2 regions of the Lichenibacterium dinghuense genome follow, and region 1 is predicted to be linked to the other one. Evidence: riboswitches for the same ligand, from Rfam matches in the RefSeq annotation. Region 1 holds a riboswitch; the other holds the start of a gene.
What was found. A riboswitch is a leader RNA that binds a small molecule or an ion and turns the genes downstream of it on or off. The one in region 1 is predicted to bind thiamine pyrophosphate.
Positions count from the first base shown of each region.

Region 2: another riboswitch for thiamine pyrophosphate. It lies ahead of thiC (phosphomethylpyrimidine synthase ThiC); the one in region 1 lies ahead of thiO (glycine oxidase ThiO).

Region 1 covers NZ_JAJLMN010000001.1:2,898,030-2,903,279, forward strand. The annotation lists gene flgA (flagellar basal body P-ring formation chaperone FlgA) at 1-383, opposite strand, end outside; gene flgG (flagellar basal-body rod protein FlgG) at 389-1,180, opposite strand; gene fliE (flagellar hook-basal body complex protein FliE) at 1,350-1,685, opposite strand; gene flgC (flagellar basal body rod protein FlgC) at 1,682-2,101, opposite strand; gene flgB (flagellar basal body rod protein FlgB) at 2,112-2,489, opposite strand; partial or broken gene L7N97_RS13840 (response regulator transcription factor) at 2,915-3,583, shown strand; TPP riboswitch at 3,800-3,923, shown strand; gene thiO (glycine oxidase ThiO) at 3,975-5,195, shown strand; gene thiS (sulfur carrier protein ThiS) at 5,192-5,250, shown strand, end outside.
Region 2 covers NZ_JAJLMN010000001.1:576,534-581,783, reverse strand. The annotation lists gene L7N97_RS02760 (hypothetical protein) at 1-286, opposite strand, end outside; gene thiC (phosphomethylpyrimidine synthase ThiC) at 419-2,254, opposite strand; TPP riboswitch at 2,362-2,467, opposite strand; gene L7N97_RS02750 (hypothetical protein) at 2,582-3,031, shown strand; gene L7N97_RS02745 (SPFH domain-containing protein) at 3,170-4,960, shown strand; gene L7N97_RS02740 (hypothetical protein) at 4,964-5,164, shown strand; gene truB (tRNA pseudouridine(55) synthase TruB) at 5,231-5,250, opposite strand, start outside.

The DNA.
Region 1 (5,250 bases):
ATGACGTCGCCGACCGCGCCCGCCTGCAGGGCCGAGCCGTAGGTCGCGATGGTGAGGCCGCCCTCGGAATACACGATGCGCACCATGGCGTTCAGCGACACGACCTTGGGCTCGCCGATCGCGTTCTTCGGGATGGGCAGGTTCGGCAGGAGCGTGCGCCGCGACGTCTTGTTGACCAGCGCGCCCCGGTCGAGCACGGCGGCGGAGCGGCCGGCGAAGTCGTCCGGCATCTGCATCTCGGTCAGCATGCCGTCGCGGATGACGTCGCCGGGGTAGATCACCACGGCGGGGACGGGCACGAACTGCGCGGCCGCGGCGGGCAGGGTCGAGGCGGCGAGCAGCAGCGCGGCGGCGCGTAGGCGGGGGCAGAGGCAGCGGTCCACGCGCGTCACCCTCGGGTGCCGGTGGTGAGGGTCGAGCCCATCTGGTCGCAGGCCTGGATCACCTTGGAGTTCATCTCGTAGGCGCGCTGGGCCGAGATCAGGTCCGAGATCTCCTTCACCGGGTCGACGTTGGAGGCCTCGAGGTAGCCCTGGCTGATCGTGCCGATGCTGGGATCGCCCGGCACGCCCACCACCGCCGTGCCCGAGGCCGCGGTTTCGCGGAACATGTTGGAGCCGAGGTGGTCGAGGCCCGTCTCATTGGCGAAGTTGGCGAGCGTGAGCTGGCCGAGCTGCGTGGGCGTCGTGGCGCCGTTCACCGTGCAGGTCACGATGCCGGTCGAGGAGATCGTCACGTTGGTGCTGTTCGGCGGGACGATGATGGAGGGGCTCACCGCGTAGCCGTCGAGGCTGACGAGCTGCCCGCTAGCATTGGTGTTGAACGCGCCGGCGCGGGTGTAGACCGTGTCGCCGTTGGGGCCGGTGAGCTGGAACCAGCCGCGGCCCTGGATGCCGAGGTCGAAGGTGTTGCCGGTGTTGGTGAAGGAGCCCTGCGTTTGCAGGTTGCGGATCGCCGCCATGCGGACGCCGAGGCCGAGCTGCGCGCCCTCGGGGATCGTGTTGCCCGAGCCGCGGTTCGACACGCCCTGCAGCCGCTCGGCCTCGTACATCAGGTCCGAGAACTCCGCCTTGCCGCGCTTGAAGCCCGTCGTGTTGATGTTGGCGAGGTTGTTGGCGATGACCTCGACGTTGGTCTGCTGGGCCGACATGCCGGTGGCGGCGATGGCTAGGGCGCGCATTCAGGGGGTCCCCGGAGCCCTTCGGCGCTGACACGCGCTCGGGCTCGTTGCTGTTACTCGGACACGGAGGGAGGCCGACGGTCCTCGGCGAGGTCCGTCGGCGAGCGCGACGGCGCGCCGGCGCGGGCGCGGGGCCGTCGGCGATGCGTCGCCGACGGCGGGGAGCCGGCTAGATCGCCATCCGGCTGATCTCCTGGAACGCCGCCACCGACTTGTCGCGGATGGCGAGCGCGGTCTGCAGCGACTCCTGGGCCGACATCACGGACTGCACGACGTCCTGGGTCGAGGCCTTGCCCTCGATGCCGGAGATCGAGGCCGCCTCGGCGGCCTTCATCTTCTTCACGGTGTCGCCCGTCACCTGGGACAGCACGGAGCCGAAGTCGGCGCCCCCGGCGGCCGTGGCGGAGCTGGCGGCGGCCGAGGCCGCCGAAGCCGCGGTCGAGCCGAGCGAGGGCGCGAGGCTCGACAGGGCGGAGGTGACGAGCGGCAGGGCGGCGACGATCATGAGTTTCCTTTCAGGAGGTCGATGGTCATGGAGATCAGGTCGCGCGACTGCTTGATGACCTGGAGGTCCGCCTCGTAGGAGCGGTTGGCCTCGCGCATGTCGCCCATCTCGGAGATCATGTTGACGTTGGGCATCTTCACCGCGCCCTTCTCGTCGGCGGCGGGGTTGCCGGGGTCCTGCTGGACCTGGAAGGCGGACGGGTCCTCGCCGATGTCCTTCACCGCCACCACGTCCTGGCCGGCGATGCGGTCGAAGGTGTTCTCGAAGGTGATGGTCTTGCGGCGGTAGGGGTCGGCGCCCGGCGTCGCGCCGGTCGACTGGGCGTTGGCGAGGTTCTCGGACACGACGCGCAGCCGCGCCGATTGGGCGGACAGGCCGGAGCCCGCGACGCGCAGCGCCGCCTGGAGGGCGTCGATCATCGTGCCCTCACTTGGCGGCCGACATCAGCATGGCGTGAAAGCTCTTCACGATGCCGGTGTTGAGCGAATAGGCCCGGTTCACGTCGCCGGCCTTGATGAGCTCCTGTTCCAGCGCGACCGAGTTGCCCGACTCCGTCACCTCCCAGGGCGCCTCCTCCTTGATGGCGGCGGCCTGGGCCTGCATCGGGTCGAGGGCCATGTGGTTCGGGGCCGTGGAGGCGAGCTGCAGCTCGGTCTTGTCGAGCACCTCGGAGAAGGGCTGCAGCGTCTGCGCGCGGTAGCCCGGCGTCGACGCGTTGGCGACGTTGGAGGCGATCACCGACTGATCGGTCGACAGCCAGCGGGCCTGGCGGCCGGCGAGGTCGAACAGGTGGATGGGGTCCACGGCGAAGCTCCCCGGCTCGTGTTGGAGGACGGGGTCGACCGTGCCGCCTCAAACTTGCACGGGGCTGTTTCGGGTCTTCGCGGGCGATCCCGAAGACGAGGACGCGCCCGCCCGGCTCGAGAACGAGTATGCGACGATCGCAACGGGCCGAGGCGGCCCGTCATGTCGAATGTTAATTTCGCGTTGCTCGATCGGCGGCCCCGCATCCCGCATCGTGACATGATCGTCGTCCGGAGCCGGGCATGGCGCGGCGGAAGATGCTTCCCCACGCGCCCGTTTCCCTCTGTGATCCCCCGCACGAGGCGCACCGGGCGGGAAACGCTTTCTTAAGCATGACGCCCCTAAAAACTTCCTCAGTTGGTGAACGAAATCTGAGCGCGGCCCGGTCGAGCGGGCCCGCCCCGCCGCCGAGAAGGGTGACCCCGATGCTGATTCTGATCGACGACCGGGAAATCGTGGCGGTGGGCTACGCCGGCGGCTTCAAGTCCGAAGGCGTGTGCTCGACGGGATTCTGCCCGGCCGACTTCCGCGGCTGGGTCGAGACGGTGGCGGACCACGACCTCCAGGCCGTCGAGGCCTTCCTGATCGGCAACTGCCGCGACCGCGGGAGCTACCCGGGCTGGATCCGCGAGCGCTCGAACGCGCCCATCATCGCCATCAACGAGACGCAGTCGCTCGACCAGACGCTGGACCTGTTCGCGGCCGGCTTCGACGACGTGGTGCGCAAGCCCATCCACGTGCGCGAGCTGCTGGCCCGCATCGACGCCATCCGCCGCCGCGTGTCGGCCGGCGCCGCCAAGCGCGACGACGTGGCCGTGGGCGAGATCCGCGTGTTCTTCGACGGCCGCGACCCCGAGATCCGCGGCGAAGCCTTCCTCTTGCCGCGGCGCGAGCGCCGCATCCTGGAATACCTCGTCAAGAACCGCGGCCGCCGCGTGTCCAAGACGCAGATCTTCAACGCCATCTACGGCATCTTCGACGAGAACATCGAGGAGAACGTGGTGGAAAGCCACGTGTCGAAGCTGCGCAAGAAGCTGCGCGCCAAGCTCGGCTACGACCCGATCGAATCCAAGCGCTACCTCGGCTACTGCCTGGAGGACCCCGCGGCGGCCGCGCCGGCCGGCCTGTGGGACGGCGACCAGGCCAACGTTGCCGGGCGGGCGCTGGTGGCCGCGGCGGCCTGAGGCGGACGGAGCCTTCCTCGAACCAAGCACGGCCGCCGAGGGACGAGCCCCGGCGGCCGTACGCGCGCCGCGAGGTCGGCCGCGGGCGAAGGGCCTTGACCCGTCCCCGCCGGCCCTCCATTTTCCCGATGTTCCACGGAGATCCCCGCCAAGGGGCTGAGACACCGCTGGGCCCGGCACCGGGCGGCGCGGAAATCCATAGAACCTGATCCGGTTCGCACCGGCGTAGGGAATGGAACCGGCCCCGCCTCGTCGCACAAGCCGGTCCCCTCACCCCCGCCGTGTCGGGGAGTGATGCACGATGGCGGGCGCACCCGTCCTGTTCAACGCCCTGGGCCCGCTGCCCGCGGCCCCCCCCGGCCCCGCGCCGGAGGTGCCGGCGCGCGTCGACGTGGCCGTGGTGGGCGGCGGGGTGATCGGCCTGTCGGTCGGATGGCGGCTGCTCCGCCGCGGGCTCACCGTCGCGGTCTTCGACGCCGGCGTGGCGGGCGGCGGCACCAGCTCCGCCGCCACCGGCATGCTGGCCGCGGAAGCCGAGCACGAGCCCGGCGGCGACCCGCTGCTCGGACTCTGCCTCGAAAGCCTGGCGCTGTGGCCCGCCTTCCGCGACGAGCTCGAAGCCGACGCCGGCCTCTCCATCGACTATTGGGAGAAGGGCACGCTGGTGGTCGCGGTCGGCCGCGACGAGGTGGACCGCCTGCGCGCCCGCCACGCCCTGCAGCTCCGCGCCGGGCTCGACGCCCGCTGGATGGGCCCTTCCGCGGTGCTCGACCTCGAACCCGGCCTGCGCCCCAACGTGTCGGGCGGCATCTTCTGCCCCGGCGACCATCAGGTCGACCCCCGCCTCACCGTCGCGGCCCTGCGCGCGGCCTTCGTCCGCCGCGGCGGACGCCTGGTCGAGGGCGCCGCGGTGGATGCGCTCGACCTGTCGGGGGGACGCGTCGCGGGCATCACGATCGGCGGGCGAGTCTGCCGGGCCGACACGGTCGTGATCGCCAGCGGCGCCGCCGCGGCCTCGGGCGGCCTGCTGCCCGCGGGGCTGCACCTGCCGCTGCGCCCGCTCAAGGGCCAGTCCATGGCGCTGAGGCCGCGGCCGCGGTTCGGCCGGAACCAGCCGCTGCCGCTCGACCACGTCGTCTGGACCGCCGAGGTCCACATCGCGCCGAAGTCCGACGGCCGCATGATCGTCGGTGCCACCATGGAGGAGGCCGGCTTCGACCCCCACGTCACGGCGGGCGGGCTCTACGCCCTGCTGGAGGGCGTGCGGCGCGTCCTGCCCGGCGTCGAGGAGATGGCGGTCGAGGGCGTGTGGGCCGGCTTCCGCCCGACCACGGAGGACGACGCGCCGGCGCTCGGCGCCTGCGCGGTGCCGGGGCTCGCCTTCGCGGCCGGGCACCACCGCAACGGCTACCTGCTGGCCCCCGTCACGGCGCGGGCGGTCGAGGAACTGGTGATCGAGGGCGCGGTGGCGGGCGCGGCGGCGGGGTTCGGCATCGGACGGTTCGCGGGGAGGGACGCATGAGGCTGACGGTCAACGGCGAGGCGCGCGACACCGAGGCCCGCAACCTCGCGGCGCT
Region 2 (5,250 bases), 2.3 Mb from region 1:
ACAGAGGCCGCTCATCGCCGACGAGGTCGCGGGCGAGCCCGATCGCCTGCCGCACGCGCTGCGGGCTGAGCCCCTTGGCGATGAAAGCGGCCACGACCCTGATCTCTTGGAGGTCGCGAAAGCCCAAGAACGTGCCGTCTTCGCCGAGGTCAACCTGCGAGCGCCACAACGGCTCATAGCGCCGCCCGCCGATCGCGTGACCCCGCAGCCAACGGGAGATTTTCGATGGGGACACCTGCACCAGCCGCCCGGCCTCGGCAGGAGTGTAAAGGCCGATTCCGACCAAACCTTCGGAGGATCTGGGTAGAATTTGGTCCACCGACTCACCTGAGCGTTTCGCAGGCCATCCTCCATCAAGCAGCGGCGAAAGGCAAAGAACTCATGGAGAGCCGGGCCCTCGCGAGCCCGGCCCCTCAACTCACTCCGCCGCCGGCACGTAGAGCTTCCCACCCCCGTCCAGGAACTCCTTCGACTTCTCCTCCATGCCCAGCATGGCCTCGGCCTCGCGGCGCAGGTCCTGGGTGATCTGCATGGAGCAGAACTTCGGCCCGCACATCGAGCAGAAATGCGCGACCTTGTGGGCGTCCTTGGGCAGGGTCTCGTCGTGGAAGCGGCGCGCCGTGTCGGGGTCGAGCGCGAGGTTGAACTGGTCCTCCCAGCGGAAGTCGAAGCGCGCGCGGCTCAAAGCGTCGTCGCGCACCTGCGCGGCCGGGTGGCCCTTGGCGAGGTCGGCCGCGTGGGCCGCGATGCGGTAGGTGATGACGCCGGTCTTCACGTCGTCGCGGTCGGGGAGACCCAGGTGCTCCTTCGGCGTGACGTAGCAGAGCATGGCCGTGCCGAACCAGCCGATCATCGCGGCGCCGATGCCAGACGTGATGTGGTCGTAGCCCGGCGCGATGTCGGTGGTCAGCGGCCCGAGAGTGTAGAAGGGGGCTTCGCCGCACTCGGCGAGCTGCTTCTCCATGTTGACCTTGATCTTGTGCATGGGCACGTGGCCCGGCCCCTCGATCATCACCTGGCAGCCCTTGGCCGAGGCCACCTTGGTGAGCTCGCCGAGGGTTTCGAGCTCGCCGAACTGCGCGGCGTCGTTGGCGTCTGCCAGCGAGCCCGGCCGCAGGCCGTCGCCGAGCGAGAAGCTCACGTCGTAGCGGCGCATCAGGTCGCAGATCTCGTCGAAGCGCTCGTAGAGGAAGCTCTCCTTGTGGTGGGCGAGGCACCAGCGCGCCATCATCGAGCCGCCGCGGCTCACGATGCCGGTGACGCGGCGCGCGGTCAGCGGCACGTGGTGCAGCCGCACGCCCGCGTGGATGGTGAAATAGTCGACGCCCTGCTCGGCCTGCTCGATCAGCGTGTCCTTGAACACCTCCCAGTCGAGCTTGATCGGGTCGCCGCCGACCTTCTCCAGCGCCTGGTAGATCGGCACCGTGCCGATCGGCACCGGCGAGTTGCGCACGATCCACGAGCGGATGTTGTGGATGTTGCGGCCCGTCGACAGGTCCATGACCGTGTCGGCGCCCCAGCGGATCGCCCAGACCAGCTTCTCCACCTCCTCGGCAGCGCCGGACGTCACGGCCGAGTTGCCGATGTTGGCGTTGACCTTGACCAGGAAGTTCCGGCCGATCGCCATCGGCTCGAGTTCGGTGTGGTTGATGTTGGCCGGGATGATGGCGCGGCCGAGCGCGATTTCGCTCCGCACGAACTCCGGCGTCACGAAGGCCGGCAGGCTGGCGCCGAACGACTCGCCGTCGGCGAGCTTGGCCTCGGCGTCGGCCTGCGCCGCCTCGCGCGCGAGGTTCTCGCGGTGCGCGACGTAGGCCATCTCTTCCGTGACGATGCCCGCGCGGGCGAACTCGTATTGCGTCGCCATCTGGCCGGGGCGCGCGGCGCGCAGGATGCGGTGGGCCGGGCAGGGCTCGGCGACGCGGTCCTCGGGCAGGTTGCCGTTGTCCTCGGGGCGCACGGCGCGGCCCTCGACGGCCTCGAAGCCGCGGGCCGCGATCCAGCCCTCGCGGATGGCGGGCAGGCCCTGGCGCAGGTCGATGCGGGCGCCGTCCTCCGTATAGGGGCCCGACGGGTCGTAGACCCGCACCGGCGGTTCCTTGGGGTCGGTGAGCGTGATCTCGCGGAACGGCACGCGGAGCTGCGGGTGGGACTTCGGCGAGGCGTAGACCTTGCGCGAGCCGATGATCGGGCCCGTGGTGACGGTGTCGGGCGCCGGGGCGGCGTTGCGGGGTTCGGACGGTTGAAGCGACATGGATCTCCTCCCGAGAGCACGGGCGCGTGCTCGCTGCTGAGAACAGGCCGCGCGGGGCGGCCTGCGTTGGAGATCCGGGCGCGATGGGTGAGGAGGAGCCGGGCGCGGGGGCGCGGCAGATCCGTCCCTTCGCCGGCATGACCCGGATCAGGTTCAAAGGGATCGGCTCGCCGCCGTCTCAGCCCCGGTCATGGGACGCCCCTCGGACGGGGTGAGACTGCGCTCCCCGGCGGGCGGTCGTCAAGCACGCCCGCGGCCGTTTGCGATCCGTTTCCTCGCGCGGGCGTTGACGGCCCGAGCCGCATCTCCGCGGCGGAGGTCCCCCGCATGCGCCATCTCCTCGCGGTCCCGCTCCTCGCCGTCCTGGTCGCTCCGGCCGCAGCGGCGCCCGCCTCGCGCGCCGCCCACATGGACGAGTACCTGTCGATCTGGGCGCACAACGACGCGATCAACCCCGACACCGTGACGCGTCTCTACGGGCAGCGCGTCGACTATTACGGGCGCGCGATGTCGGCCGGGGACGTCTATCGCGACAAGCTCGCCTTCGTGCGCCGCTATCCCGTGCGCTCCTACGCGGCCGTGCCCGGCACCGTCAGCAACGACTGCTCGGACGCGACTCCGCGCTGCCGCGTCTCCGCCGTGATGCGCTGGAGCCGGGCGGGCCGCGGCGGGGGGCGGGAAAGCGGCACCAACACCGTGCGGCTCGACCTCGCGCGGGAGGACGGCACGCTGAAGATCGTGCGCGAGAGCGGCGAGCCGGTGTCGGGTCGGCGCTGACATCCAGAGCTGCAATAAAGATCGCGGTCCTCTTCAACGGGGCCGCGATCAGGCGTAGAAGATGCGCGGCCAGCCGGGACGGCCCACGGTCCGATTCGAGTACCATGACGAGGCGCCGGCGGCCGTCGGTATCCACCCATGTCGGACCTGTCTTCGCTGCTCGGCTTCCTGGTCGAGCATCCCCTCTACGACGCCCTCGCGGTCGTCCTCCTCGCCCTGTTCGGCGCCGTGCTGCGCGGCAGCTTCGTCTACATCCCCAACACGCAATACGGCATCGTCGAGCGGCGCTGGAGCGCCCGGCGCACGCGCGAGCCCTTCGCCCCCATGGCGGTCAACGGCAACGCCGGCTTCCTGCCCGAAGTGCTGCGCGGCGGCTGGCACACGCTGCAGCCCTTCCAATACGTGGTGCACAAGCGCTCGCTGATCGGCATCGACCAGATCGCCTATCTGGTGGCCCGCGTCGGCCGCCCGCTCGAATCCGGCCAAGCGCTCGGCGAGTGGCCGCACGACGTCGCGGTCGACGACGCGCGCGGCTTCCTCGACGGCGGCGGGCAGGCCGGCCCGCAGCGCCGGATCCTGCGCTCGGGCACCTACGCGATCAACACCGCGCTCTTCGCCGTCATCACCGAGGACGACATCCACCACCTCGACGCGGCCAAGAAGGATGACGCCCAGTTCCAGGCCACCCTGCTCGACCGCGCCGGCTTCCAGCCCGTCGTGATCAAGGACGACCGCATCGGCATCGTCACGGTTCAGGACGGGCCGGCGCTCCAGCACGGCGAGATCATCGCGCCCACGGTCGGCACGGACGCCGCCAACCCGGACCACTTCCACAACTCGTTCCAGAACATCGGGCGCTTCCTCGCCGCCGGCGGGCGGCGCGGCCGGCAGGAGCAGGTGCTGGTCGAGGGCACCTATTTCCTCAATCGCCTCTTCGCCACCGTGGAGGTGACCGGCAAGCGCCGCATCGAGATCGGCACCGTCGGCGTCATCAACTCCTTCGTGGGGCGCGAGTCGGACGAGGCCATCACGGCCGAGAACGGCCGCGGCCGCACGGTCGAGGTCGGCAACCGGGGCATCTGGCGCCGGCCGCTGGAGCCCGGCAAATACGCCATCAACCCCTACGCGGCCGAGGTCGTGGACGTGCCGACCACCAACTTCCAGCTCCGCTGGATCGACGGCGTGGTCAGCGCCGCCGCGATCCCCAACGGGCGCTCCTACGACGACGCCCTGCGCGAGATCCCCGTCATCACGCGCGACGCCTTCGAGATTCTGGTGCCGCTGTCGATCGTCGCCCACATCTCGCCGGTCAACGCCCCCCACGTCATCCAGCGCTTCAGCCAGATCGAGCGGCTGGTGAACCAGACGCTCGACCCCTTCGTGTCCTCCTACTTCAAGGACACGGCGCAGCGGAACACGCTGCTCGACTTCATCGAGCGGCGCGTCGAGATCGGCAAGGAGGCGCTCGCCGCCATGAAGGCGCGGCTCGCCGAGCACCGCATCGAGATCGAGGAGGTGATGATCGGCACGCCGCGCCCCGCGCCCGGCGACACCCGCATGGAGGCGATGCTGGAGCAGCTGCGCGCCCGCCAGCTCGCCCGCGAGGAGCAGAAGACCTTCGCGGACCAGCAGGAGGCGGCCACCAAGCGCAAGGCGCTGAACGAGCAGATCGCGCTGGCCGAGCAGCAGGCCGGCATCACCCGCTCGGAGCTGTCGATCTGCATCGCCGAGAACGAGGGCGCTGCCGAGACGGCGAGGAAGCGCAAGGCCGCGGACGGCATCCGCGTCATGGCCGAGGCGGAGGGCGCGGCCGAGACGGCGCGCAAGACCCGCGCCGCCGAGGGCATCCGCGTGATGGCCGAGGCGGAGGCCTACGCCGCCAAGGCGAGGGCGGAATCCTTCGGCGGCACCGAGAACCTGATGCGCTAGGCCATGATCACCGCCCTGGTCGAGATCGCCAAGGACAGCCGGACGCCGCTCGTGCCCTCGGTGGTGATGGGCGGCGCGGGCGGCGAGGCGGGCACCATGGCGGGCGGCCTGCCCGGCCTGCTGCTCGCCCTCGCGGCCAAGGACCTCGTGCCGAAGACGGAGGCGCTCCTCAACGGCGCGGCGGACGGGCCGGGGCGGCGCTGACGCGCCCCGATCCCGCCAGCGGGGGTGCGGGTCCCGTCGGGGAGCGTTCCCCGACGGGGGAGAGCGTCAGAACGGCAGGTTGAACA